Teredinibacter turnerae T7901: one gene and its partner. The protein of the gene in region 2 binds, or shares a complex with, the protein of the main gene of each other region. Links are inferred from orthologs where the notes say so. Each region holds a gene or a part of one and is shown on either strand. Other genes may lie near its edges.

Region 1 (5,916 bases), 1.6 Mb from region 2 along the record:
GGTGCCACCATAGGGCGAGCGCGATTGCGACCTAACAGCTCAAAATATTCGACAATTTCTGAGTGGCGAACGTCAACGCCGGTGCCACCATTGACCTTAGGCAGTTGATCAAAGTAATCCCGCCATTGCTCGGGTACTGAACCCGGATCCTGGAGATACTCTTCATACACTTCTTCGACATAGGCAGCGTTGCCCCCAGAAATGTGCGAAGTTTTCCAAAGCAACTCCATTAAACTATCTTGCATTGTTTGCTCACCACGTCTCGGGGCCTGGTCGGCACCCTCTTTTGACTTTCAAATTTATCCTGAGTATAGAAAAGCCTGCGCTTTATGCGCGAAACCGGAGTCGTTTTAACACGTGCTCCGGTATGCGATCGCCTCTCGTGAAGGCGGACTTTCCACAGAGTTTTACGACTTTATGTCGCTCGGTGCAACAGCATACTACGAATATGGCCAATAGCACGTGTAGGGTTCAGACCTTTCGGACAAACATCTACACAATTTTGAATGCCATGACAGCGAAATACGCTGAATGGATCATCAAGATTGGCCAGCCGTTCATTAGTGGCCGTATCACGACTGTCAGCTAAAAAGCGGTATGCCTGCAGCAACCCTGCGGGGCCGATAAATTTATCCGGGTTCCACCAGAATGATGGACAACTGGTCGAACAGCATGCGCACAAAATACACTCGTAAAGGCCATCCAGTTTTTCACGGTCTTCCTGGCTCTGCAAACGCTCGATCGCCGGTGCTGGCTGATCGTTTTGCAGAAAAGGATCTACTTTGCGGAACTGGGCGTAAAACTGGCTCATATCGATTACCAGGTCACGAATAACCGGCAGCCCGGGCAATGGCCGCAATATCAGCTTGTTGTTTTTTGTACACTCAGACAATGGCGTTACGCAGGCCAAACCGTTTTTACCGGAGATGTTCATCCCGTCTGAACCACACACACCCTCGCGGCATGACCGACGATAAGACAGGCTAGCATCCTGAGCCTTGAGCAACTCCAACACATCCAGCACCATCAAATCCTTACCTTCGGTATCGACCTCGTAGGTCTGCATGTAAGGTTCTTTGTCAGTTTCCGGATTGTAACGATAAACTTCTACTTTCAGCATCTTCTCATCCACCCAGTATTAGTAGGTTCGAACTTTGGGTTCGAAGGCTTCCATGGTTTTTGGCGCAAAATTAACATCGCGCTTACCAACACGCTTCTCACCAGGGAAGTACATGGAATGACACAACCAGTTCGCATCGTCACGCTCTTGGAAGTCTTCACGGGCGTGAGCACCGCGCGACTCTTTGCGAACTTCTGCAGCGATCGCAGTAGCCTCAGCCACTTCAAACAGGTTTTGAACTTCAAGTGCTTCAATACGCGCAGTATTAAATGCTTTGCTCTTGTCCGTCAGCGTAATATTTTCTACTCGCCCGCGCAGGTCGGCCAATTTTTTAATGCCCTCCTGCATAAACTCACCCTTGCGGAATACACCGAAATGATTCTGCATAATTCCCTGCAATTCAGTACGCAATGCAGATGCAGACTCACCACTGCTGGAATCGTTCACTTTATTTAAACGCGCCATAGCAGCATCGAGGTCACTCTCGGATGGATCGCGCAGCTCAATACCCTCACGCAACGACTTCTCAATAAACAAACCAGATGCCCGACCGAACACCACCAGATCCAGTAATGAGTTACCACCGAGTCGGTTGGCGCCGTGTACAGACACACATGCCGCTTCACCACAGGCAAAGAAGCCATCGACAATTTCGTCCTGCCCCTGCGCGTTCTGAGTCAGCGCCTGGCCATGAATATTGGTTGGAATACCACCCATCATATAGTGACAGGTAGGTACAACAGGAATTGGATCTTTGATTGGGTCGACATGCGCGAAAGTGCGCGAAAGCTCGAGAATACCCGGCAAGCGCTGGTTAAGTGTATCTGCACCAAGGTGATCCAGCTTCAAAAACACATGATCACCATTCGGCCCGCAGCCACGTCCCTCGAGGATTTCTAGCACCATTGAACGGGCAACAACGTCCCGGCCAGCCAGATCTTTAGCGTTGGGCGCGTAACGCTCCATAAAACGTTCGCCATCTTTGTTAATCAGGTAACCGCCTTCTCCGCGACAACCCTCAGTAACCAGCACACCCGCACCGTGAATACCCGTTGGGTGGAACTGCCACATTTCCATATCCTGCACGGGGAAACCCGCGCGCAATGCCATACCAATGCCGTCACCGGTATTAATGTGCGCATTGGTTGTGGAGGCGAAAATACGACCGGCACCACCAGTCGCAAGCACGGTTGCTTTCGACTTGATGTAAACAACTTCACCGTCTTCCATGTTTATCGCGATAACGCCGCAGACAGCGCCGTCCTGATTTTTAACAAGATCGACCGCAAACCATTCGTTAAGAAATACAGTGTTGTTCTTTATATTGCCCTGGTAAAGCGCATGCAACAACGCGTGACCGGTCCGGTCAGCGGCTGCACAGGTTCGCGCAGCCTGCCCACCGCGACCGAAGTCTTTAGATTGACCACCAAATGGACGCTGATAAATACGTCCATTTTCGGTACGCGAGAATGGAAGGCCCATGTGTTCCAATTCAAACACCGCTTCTGGCCCCACAGAACACATGTACTCAATAGCATCCTGATCACCAATATAATCAGAACCTTTCACAGTGTCGTACATGTGCCAGCGCCAGTCATCATTCGGATCCGAGCTCGCAATCGCACAGGTAATTCCACCCTGCGCAGACACGGTGTGAGAACGCGTAGGAAAAACTTTAGTAACCACTGCGGTTTTAAAGCCGGATTGCGCCATTTGCAGCGCAGCGCGCATACCGGCGCCACCACCACCTACAACAATACCGTCAAAAGTGATTGTGCGAATATTAGCCATTATTTAAACCCCCACAAGATTTCCACGCCCCACACCAAAAACGTGACACTAATGAGCGCATATATAAGAAGCGCAATCATGCGCAACATCAAGGCAGACGAACCGATCATGCGAGAGGTTACATAGTCAGTCAGCACGCCCCACAGACCAATCCATCCATGAGCTACTGTGCTGACCAGCACCAGCAAGCTAAAAACACGCATCCACAACTGGGAGTAAAACCCTGACCACTCCGCATACGTCAATTGAGGGTGCAAAATAAGAAAACCCAAAACCACCAGGGTATAAGTTGCTAGCACCAACGCGCTAAAACGCTGAATCAACCAATCGGAAAGACCACTGCGGCCCCAACTTGTAATGGCAGTTACCATACCCAAACTCCTGCTGCGATAATCAATACAATAGCGAGCACCAGGGCGACCTTCGCGCCGCGCTTGCCACCCTCAAGGCTTTCGCCCACACCAGCGTCCATAATCAAATGGCGCACACCGGCAACAAAGTGATAAGCGAGCGCCGACAACACGCCCCACAACACTATTTTTGCCAGGGGCGACGCGAGCAGTTCTTTCAGCTCATCAAAACTTTCTTCAGACGTAAGGCTCATGTCGAGCATGTAGAGCAACACAAGCACACCAGCAAGCAAAACCACACCAGATACCCGATGCAGAATTGACACATAAGCCGTTACCGGCAGCTTGATAGTGGAAATATCCAGATTAACGGGGCGATTGGTTTTCACGGTAGTCTCACACCTTACTATCCAATTTCATGGGTAACACCAGCAGAGCCAGTGATGCGATTTTCAGAGCGCGGGGATTATTCCTGTTATCGAGCGCAAAATGCCTTTTAGCGATAAAAAACCCACGCACAATTCAGCTAAAACCTTTCAATGCGAAAATTTAAACCTGCAAGAACGCGTTAACTCAACACCAAGCTGAGCGCACTTGACAGAAATCATCACTGAATATGTTAGGGAAGGCAAAATAACGTATCAGGCGCCGGTTTATTTAGCGCGAGCGCGCTTAGAAACCGCGCCGAATTATAGTTATGAGACAGTAAAATTACAAATGCTTATAAGCACTTAGCACCAATATCTCACGCCCACCCTCGACAGCAATGCACTCAATCTGAACAGATGTACGCGCAACACACCAAAATGGACCATAATGGTTAAAACCTGACCCAAATTGCTTAAAAAAGCATCCATGCAACGGTAATTAAAGCAGGTTTTTTTGATTATGCTCAGAGCATAACAGCGCCTTTCTGTTCAAAATTCACTATAATCGAGCCACGAGTGACGCGCTGGCTCAATTATTTTTATTACCAATAGCGCTGATCATTTCTGTTTATACCCCTTAACAGAATTAGCGTAGTTACCTTTTTGTCCGATTCGTGCAGAATCGGCCCCATTGACAATTGCGGACGGTGCTTCTTATAGTGCCCTCCCCTTTTTGCAGCTTTGTGCCCCAACTGGGATTCGCACAACAAGTTCACGATTGCTTCTCGGATTCCCCTAGGGGCAGTCTGCACGATACATAGGAGTCCACCAATGACTGATCAGAAGGCAAAGCTTACGGTTGATGGCCTAGAGGGTTCAATTGAACTGCCGGTCTACGCCGGCACCCTCGGCCCAGATGTAATTGACGTTCGCGCTCTCACCGGCAAAGGCTACTTCACTTACGATCCAGGCTTCGTTTCCACCGCGTCATGCGAATCAAAAATAACTTACATCGATGGCGAAAAAGGTGTGTTACTCCACCGCGGTTATCCTATCGAAGTGCTCGCAGACAAATCCGACTACCTGGAAACCTGCTACCTCCTGTTGCACGGAGAATTACCATCGCAGAGTGAGTACGAGGAGTTCGTCGGAATCATTACCAATCACACTATGGTGCATGAGTCGATTTCCCGCTTCTTCCGGGGATTCCACTACGATTCACACCCAATGGCAATGATGTGCGGTATTGTGGGAGCGCTGTCAGCTTTCTATCACGACTCGCTTGATATCAGTAACGCCCGCCATCGCATTATTTCGGCGCATCGCCTGATCGCCAAAGTACCTACGCTGGCCGCCATGTGCTACAAGCATTCACAAGGTCAGCCGTTCATGTACCCGAATAACAGCCTGAGTTATTCGGAAAACTTCCTGCACATGATGTTCGGTACCCCTTGCAATGATCCAGATGTAAGCCCGGTACTGGCCAATGCAATGGACAAAATATTCCTGCTTCACGCGGATCACGAGCAAAATGCTTCTACCTCCACAGTGCGTCTCGCAGGTTCTTCCGGTGCTAACCCGTTCGCCTGTATCGCTGCAGGTATTGCTACCCTTTGGGGGCCTGCTCACGGCGGTGCCAACGAAGCGGTGCTGAACATGCTAGAAGAAATAGGCGATGAGAAAAACATCGATAAGTTTGTCGCTCGCGCGAAAGACAAAGACGATCCTTTCCGCTTGATGGGCTTCGGTCACCGGGTCTATAAAAACTTCGACCCTCGCTCGAAAGTTATGAAAAAAGTATGCGACGAAGTATTGAGCGAACTGGGCCTGGAAGATGATCCACTGCTGAGAATCGCCAAGCGACTCGAACAAATTGCGCTCGAAGATGAATACTTTATTCAGAAGAAACTCTATCCCAATGTGGATTTCTACTCCGGCATTATCATGAAGGCGATTGGAATTCCGAAGGATATGTTCACCGTAATCTTTGCTACCGGCCGCACCGTCGGTTGGATCGCCCATTGGCATGAGATGATAACCGATGGCTACAAAATCGGTCGTCCGCGTCAGCTTTACACTGGCGCGCCCATTCGCGAGTTTCCAGAGCGAGATTCACGTAAAGATGCCAACCCTTCCATTTTTTAATTAGCACCTATCGCCCAAAAGCCGCTCTTTAAGAGCGGCTTTTTTTTGCCTTCAATATGGGTACAGAGCAATAAAAATAGCCCTCATTTCAGCGACCACATATCGCGCACCATATTGCATCATTTCACTGGAACTATCCCTT
Region 2 (7,583 bases):
TGTCGCCGGACGAGCACCCGGCGATATCTGTTACTCTGCAGCGCCTACCGCAGCTTCGGTTTCAACAGCCTCGCTGTCCAATGCATTTAAGTCCGTCAAACGAGCGAAAGGCATTACACTTAGATCACTGCTCGCTGACACTTCCTGCGCATGAATCATTAACAGCCTATCGAAGTGCGCCTGTAGCTGCGGGTCGGAAATAAACGTATCCGGCCGTTGGCTCGGCAGCCCCTGGATCTGAGCAGAGGGAGAGCTGTAGACGGTATTTGACGGACCTGTGCTCACAGTTCTTGCTGAAAGCTGCGGCGAGTCAAAGCCCGCTGGAATCACAGCAGAATTCAGATCTGGCGCCTGGAACGGCTCAGCTTCTGCAATTGCGCCATCGTTTACCGCATTCGGCGACTGACCTAGCTGTTGCACACCCACCAAAAAACCCACAGCTACAGTCGCAGCAATAGAGGTTTTACCCAGGAGATGCAGCCAGGAACGCGAAGTCGCGACCTGGGGTTGGCCAGCCAATGTCTGCTCAGAAGCAATCGCTGCGCGGATACCTGCAGAGAGGTCGATGGCAGCGAAGGATGTATCTTCGCTTCGCATTGTTGCACTTATTTGGTGGTAACGCTGCCATTGGCTGCGTGCATGAACGTCGCTGTCGGACGCCTTGAGTACACGGGCTAAATCGAGCTCGTTACCCTGATTATCGACCAACGCCGAAATGGATTCACCCAAAACAGAATCGGTAGAAAAGTTATCTCTATCCGCAGTGGAAACCATAGAACGAATACCTGGAGTCTGAAAATAACCGCTTAAGCGGATTCATAATTAAAAGCGTAGAGCGTCTGGTTGCGGCACCTGTGCGCAAATGAAGCGCTCGGTCGGTAAAACAGGGCGTTTCGCATCCGCCCTATATGACACCCAGTTCTGCTGTTTGTTTCACATTGTAAACGGAATTTATGCGGATTTATCCATCCCGTCTAAAAGTGGGGAAATTTGGCGGTCGATAGACTCGCGAGCGCGAAATATACGCGACCGAACTGTGCCCACTGGGCACTCCATGACCTCAGCAATTTCCTCGTAACTCAATCCTTCCATCTCTCGAAGAGTAACCGCAGTTCGCAAATCCTCAGGCAGATCTCTAATCGCCCGATTGACCACCTCCTCCAACTGATCACGCATAAGTTGGCGCTCCGGAGACGCGATATCTTTTAATTGGTCGCCACCGCCATAGTACTCAGCATCGTCCACCTCCACGTCGGAGGATGGCGGCCTTCTACCACGAGACACAAGGTGATTCTTCGCTGTGTTCACGGCTATACGGTAAATCCAGGTGTAAAAGGCACTCTCGCCACGGAAATTGGCGAGTGCTCGGTAGGCCTTGATAAAAGTTTCCTGGGCAACGTCTTGCACTTCAGCGCTGTCTTTAACGAAACGGCTGATGATCGAAAGGATTTTGTGCTGATATTTCAATACCAGCAAATCAAACGCGCGTTTATCGCCTTTCTGAACGCGCGCAACGAGCTCTTCGTCGGTTTGTGATGCGGGCTGAACCGCCATCTAGCTACTCCAAATCGCGCTTAATGCGCGCTACTTTATTGTCAAACTTTAAACGTATACGCAACGTTTACGGTCAGCCTGGACACTTCATCAACAGACACAGCATTGTTGAAAAAGTTCCTTCATGGACACTATGGCCTCATGCGCCAGCGATACGCTCATTTGTTCGTAAGCGCTTCCTTCTAAATTTGGTCAATACCCAGAATATCAACGTCTGCATGCGCGCTATACACGTAAATTGTTGTCAAACTTATGACAAATCCCAAATAATTAGGGTTTGACGGTAACAGATACTAAGATCATGGCGACAACCACTCCCCAAACTAGCTCCCACCAGTATGACGTCCTTATTATTGGAAGTGGCGCAGCAGGACTCTCTCTAGCGCTCCACCTCCCTAGCAATGTGAACATTGCCGTGCTCAGTAAAGCATCTCTCAGCGAGGGCTCCACCTGGTACGCTCAAGGTGGCATTGCTGCGGTACTTGATGACAATGACACTGTCGAGTCCCATGTGGCAGATACGCTCGAGGCCGGCGCGGGCCTGTGTCATACCGATGCGGTTGAATTCACCATCAGTCACAGTAGACAGGCGATTGATTGGCTGATTGAGTTAGGGGTGGACTTCACGCGAGATGCTGGTAATGGAGACTACCATCTCACTCGTGAGGGTGGGCACAGTAAACGGCGGGTGATACACAGTGCCGATGCGACCGGTAAGGCGCTACACACCGCACTGATGGATAAGGTTAAGACGCACACCAATATCACCCTGTTTGACCACTACATCGCCGTCGACCTTATTAAGCAGGTCGACCCCATGAGTAAGAAACGCCGCTGTGCTGGTGCGTATGTGTACAACCGCAATACAGACCGGGTAGAAACTTTTGCCGCCCGCAGCGTCGCATTAGCAACCGGCGGAGCGAGCAAGGTGTACCTCTATTCGTCAAACCCTGACGGCGCCAGCGGCGACGGTATCGCGATGGCATGGCGCGCAGGGTGCCGGGTAGCCAACATGGAGTTTAACCAATTTCATCCGACCTGCCTGTTTCACCCGAAAGCAAAATCTTTTCTTATCACCGAAGCATTGCGTGGTGAAGGAGGACACTTGTTGCTGCCTAGTGGCGAACGCTTTATGGACAAATTCCATGAACGGGGAGAGCTGGCTCCTCGCGACGTTGTGGCACGGGCCATCGACCATGAAATGAAACGTTTAGGCAGCGATTGCATTTACCTGGACATCAGCCACAAATCCGAAGAGTTCATTCGCTCTCATTTCCCCACCATCTACCAGGAGTGCCTCACCTTTGGTATCGACATTACCAAAGAACCGATTCCCGTGGTTCCCGCCGCACACTACACCTGTGGCGGCATTATGGTGGACAAACACGGGCAAACTGATCTGAAAAACCTGTACGCCATAGGCGAATCGTCCTTCACCGGGCTACATGGCGCCAACCGTATGGCCAGTAACTCCCTGCTCGAATGTCTGGTATATGCCCGATCCGCAGCGGAATCCATTTCGGCACAGCTGGACACAATCCCTCCAGTTGCAGAAATTGCCCCTTGGGACGAGTCTCGCGTAACCAACTCAGACGAAGACGTTGTAATTTCGCATAACTGGGAAGAACTGCGCCGATTTATGTGGGACTACGTCGGGATTGTGCGTACCCAAAAGCGGCTGGAGCGCGCCACCCATCGCATCAAGCTACTGCAAAAAGAAATTCACGAATACTACTCGAATTACAAAGTAGGCAACGACTTGATCGAGCTGCGCAATCTGGCACTGGTGGCCGAGCTAATCATCCGCTCCGCAACCCAAAGAAAGGAAAGTCGTGGCCTGCACTACTCGCTGGATTACCCTGCGCGCGCAGAGATTGCCACCGACACGGTGTTAGTACCGATGAACTTTGCCAGCCAGGATATTTTCGTTCGCTAGCGCGGCCAGCCGCGCCGCAAGCGCATATAGACCTGCCTGTACGCCGTTTGGTCAGCGAATCCAGACGGCGTCAGTATCAATGACTGCACCCCCTTAGAATCCCCGCGAAAACCTAACACCATCACTCGACCACTCAAAAATCGCTTGCCAAGCCTGGCGCGACAACTGGACTGGTCGCGATAGTGCAACACAATGTAGTCCGGCTCAAAGGTCAAATAAGCTAGCCGACGATAGCCACCCCAAGCACGGAGTAACTGTATAAGACTCCAACAGAGTACAAGCATAGCCACGCACTTGGCCCAGAGCTCGCATGGATAAGGCAGGAGAAGAAAAATCAAACAAATGTGTAGCAAAAGCAACACACGATAAAGCGGTTGTGGCGCGATTCTGTAGGAGTCCGCCCGGTTAGATGGTAGTAATGGATGGGCCGCATTAGCGGCCATCTTGCAAGCCGGTGTGCGAAAGAATAATTGTGACGATTCGCCGCAGATTTTCGTCGTCTGGCAGGTTTTTGCGTAGAAACCAGTTGAACAGGTCTTGATCTTCGCACTCGAGCAGAGTTTCGAAAAGCTGTTGATCCTCTGCGTTGAGTGAATGAAAGTGATTTTCCAGAAACGGTAAAAGTACTAAATCGAGTTCGAGCATGCCTCTTCGGCTCGCCCAGCGCAATCTGTTAATATCCATCAAAACTGTCTTCTCTGTATTTTTTGACGAGTATAAACAATTCTCCGGCCGCACGTCTGCGCCAGATAACACGCCTATATCAGAGGAAAAACCATGTGGAGTGAATTACCTCAACTGCCCGCTCCGGAAATCGACTTGTTACCAGACACGATTCAGCAACCGGTTCTAATACACTTAAGCGATTATCGGCTTATTGTCATTACCGGCCCGGATGGCGAAAAATTTCTTCAAGGCCAAACCACCTGTGATTTTCGCCGATTTGAGAAACACCAATGGCTTCGTGGAGCACATTGCAACGCTAAAGGCAGAATGCACAGCACATTTGTCGCCGCCAAAATTGGCGATCAGCAAATCGGGCTGCGAGTACACGCCAGCATTGCCGAGTCCGCTCTCAAAGCCTTGCAAAAATATATTGTCTTCTCCAAAGCAGAAGCCAGGGTTCACACGGCCTTGCTAGTTGGAGTGCTCGGCGACGCAGCCGAGACGACGCTACCGTTTTCACTCCCCGATGTTGGCCATTGTGACACCAGCGCGGGCTTTCCCGTCCTGAGACTGGAGGCAGCCGCCGCTGAACTTTGGCTGTTGAACGACACCCACGCGGGCATCCCTGATCAACTCCCCGGCGTATGGGCGCACCCCGAATGCTGGCAGCAATACCTCCTGGATAAGGGCATTGCCGATGTTACCGCAGAATCCGTGGAAGAGCTGTTGCCTCAGGAACTCAACTACCAGCTTGTCGATGCAGTATCTTTTGACAAAGGCTGCTACACCGGCCAGGAAATCGTTGCGCGCATGCACTATCGAGGGAAGCTTAAAAAACACCTTTATCTAGCTGAGACAGACTTGTCCGCAGATAGCACGCTAGGGTTTGGGATGGACGTTGTCGGCGAGAAAGGAAGTGTCGGCAAGGTAATAACCGCGACCAGGCTTGGGCAAAACCGCTGGCGATTACTGGCACTGGTGCAGGATGACGCAACGCAAAATAGTGCCCATCTAGCCTTAGCCGGGCAGCCGATTCTGACGTGGAAACCCCTTCCATATGCTATACCTAATGAAAGCAGTTGAGGGGTTAGCTGAGGATGGCACCCAACAGAAGAACCGCAGATTGGGTGCTCTTAGCAAATTGACTATTTCCCATCCAACCTGTTCGCCGAGCATCCAACCAGTGCCGCTCTTCTGGCCCCACGCGATTTGCGTGGGGGAGGCCTACTGAAGCCACTCTCAACAAATAACGATACCGGCACAGGTGAATTGGTGCCGGCAATTACCCATGATGAGGACAGTTGAATGAGTGCGCTTGCAGCGAAAATTACGCAAGACATAACCACGGCGATCGACCAAGACAAACTTGTACTACCCACCCTGCCTGAAATCGCCCTGAAAGTGCGGGAAGTGGCCGATGACGACGATGCCAGCATCAAACAACTGTCCGATGTGATCAGCACCGATGCAGCACTGACCGCCCGGATCATCAAAGTTGCCAACAGCCCAATTTTTCGCGCCCCACGAGAAATTGAAGATCTAAACATGGCCCTCGCCAGATTGGGCATGCAGTACACCTGTAACCTGGCAACTGGCTTGGCCATGGAGCAAATGTTCCAGGCGACTTCCGATATTGTCGACAAAAGGTTGCGCGACACCTGGCATCGCTCCAGCGAAATCGCCGGCATGTGTCACGTGCTGTGCAAGCACCGCACACGACTTCGGCCTGACCAGGCAGCGCTTGCGGGTCTGATTCATCAAATCGGCGTGCTGCCCATTTTATCCTACGCTGAAGATTTCCCATCCATTCTCCGCGACAGCCTGACTCTGGACCAGGTCATCGAACAAGCCCACCCGATAATTGGTGTAAAAATTCTTAAAGCCTGGGAATTTCCCAGCGAATTACAGCAAATCCCGCAACAACACCTGGATTTTACGCGTTCCATTGCGAGTGCTGACTACGCGGATATCGTCACTGTCGCCATGCTCCAGGCATATGCCGACACCAAACGCTTCGAAGGCCTGGACTACAGCACCGTGGGTGCGTTTAACCGTCTTGGTCTGGACCCGAGTATTGAATCCGCGGAGGCAGAGGATCTGAGCGAGGACATGGAAGCCGCGATGGCAATGTTGCAAGCCTAAGCTTGCAGGCTTGAGTTCCAGCTGCAGGCTTAAGTTCAAAATCCAAGCCCCGGTTCGAATCGCTCTGCAGCTAATCTAAACGAGACCTCACCTGCTGCGGGGTCTTTTTTTTAAGCAAAAAAAACCATGGGGTTTAACCCATGGCTTTTCAGTGAATCCGTTGAAGCTTTTTGATTAGAGTTTGGGACCCGCTTCAACCAAGGCTTTACCTTCTGCGTTGTCGGTGAATTTCTCGAAATTGTCGACAAACAGTTTTGCAAGTTTCTCGGCTTTTTCAGTCCATTCAGCTTCACTGGCATAAGTGTCGCGAGGGTCGAGAATACCGCCGTCAACACCTGGCAGCGCTGTTGGTACTTCAAGGTTAAAGATAGGCACGGATTTGCTTTCAGCGCTGTCCACACTGCCATCCAGAATCGCGTCAATAATCCCGCGAGTATCTTTGATGGAAATACGTTTGCCAGTACCGTTCCAACCAGTATTTACCAGGTACGCAGTCGCTCCCGCCGCCTTCATACGCGCAACCAGCTCTTCTCCGTATTTCACTGGGTGCAGAGTGAGGAACGCTTTACCAAAGCACGCAGAGAAAGTAGGTGTTGGCTCAGTAATACCACGTTCAGTACCGGCCAGCTTCGCAGTAAAACCAGAGAGGAAATGATACTGAGTTTGCTCTGGAGTCAGCTTAGACACTGGAGGTAACACACCGAAAGCATCCGCTGTCAGGAAGATAACTTTCTTCGCGTGCCCGGCGCGTGATACGGGCTTAACAATGTTTTCAATGTGGTAAATTGGGTAAGAAACACGAGTGTTTTCAGTTACTGAACCGTCATTGAAATCAATTTTACCACTTTCATCAACAGTCACGTTTTCAAGCAGTGCATCGCGCTTGATAGCATTGTAAATATCTGGCTCGCTTTCTGGATCAAGATTGATGGTTTTTGCATAGCATCCACCTTCAAAGTTGAACACACCGTTGTCGTCCCAGCCGTGCTCGTCGTCACCAATCAGTTTACGTTTTGGATCTGTAGACAGTGTGGTTTTACCAGTACCGGACAGACCGAAGAAAATCGCTACGTCGCCAGCTTCGCCCACGTTGGCAGAGCAGTGCATAGAGGCGATGTGGTTCAGAGGCAGGTAGTAGTTCATCATCGCGAACATACCTTTTTTCATTTCGCCGCCGTACCATGTACCGCCGATTACCTGCATTTTTTCAGTCATATTGAACACGGTAAATACTTCGGAATTCATGCCGTGCTCTTTCCATTTTGGATTGGATGTTTTAGATCCG

The links. The genes of interacting proteins can lie anywhere in the genome.
Region 1: the proteins of TERTU_RS05235 (region 2) and sdhA are in contact, whole or in part, in a crystal structure (PDB 6C12), measured with the Escherichia coli proteins. The link is inferred for Teredinibacter turnerae T7901 from one-to-one orthologs.

What each region holds. Positions count from the first base shown.
Region 1 is NC_012997.1:2,803,682-2,809,597, forward strand. What follows is about bases 526-3,524. They hold sdhA (succinate dehydrogenase flavoprotein subunit), read right to left. Parts: upstream 2,912-3,524; coding sequence 1,139-2,911; downstream 526-1,138. Other genes in these bases: TERTU_RS11200 (succinate dehydrogenase iron-sulfur subunit), read right to left, coding at 526-1,120; sdhD (succinate dehydrogenase, hydrophobic membrane anchor protein), read right to left, coding at 2,911-3,282; sdhC (succinate dehydrogenase, cytochrome b556 subunit), read right to left, coding at 3,276-3,524. In the rest of the region: TERTU_RS11195 (2-oxoglutarate dehydrogenase E1 component), read right to left, coding at 1-245; more of TERTU_RS11200, read right to left, coding at 416-525; more of sdhC, read right to left, coding at 3,525-3,650; gltA (citrate synthase), read left to right, coding at 4,461-5,774. UniProt on the Escherichia coli protein: Two distinct, membrane-bound, FAD-containing enzymes are responsible for the catalysis of fumarate and succinate interconversion; the fumarate reductase is used in anaerobic growth, and the succinate dehydrogenase is used in aerobic growth.
Region 2 is NC_012997.1:1,230,124-1,237,706, reverse strand. Bases 2,549-5,284 are described here. They hold TERTU_RS05235 (FAD assembly factor SdhE), read right to left. Parts: upstream 4,175-5,284; coding sequence 3,923-4,174; downstream 2,549-3,922. Other genes in these bases: ygfZ (CAF17-like 4Fe-4S cluster assembly/insertion protein YgfZ), read left to right, coding at 4,268-5,239; nadB (L-aspartate oxidase), read left to right, coding at 2,549-3,490. Outside these bases: TERTU_RS05255 (sigma-E factor negative regulatory protein), read right to left, coding at 31-774; RNA polymerase sigma factor RpoE, read right to left, coding at 952-1,554; more of nadB, read left to right, coding at 1,832-2,548; TERTU_RS05225 (HDOD domain-containing protein), read left to right, coding at 5,462-6,298; pckA (phosphoenolpyruvate carboxykinase (ATP)), read right to left, coding at 6,473-7,583. UniProt on the Escherichia coli protein: An FAD assembly protein, which accelerates covalent attachment of the cofactor into other proteins.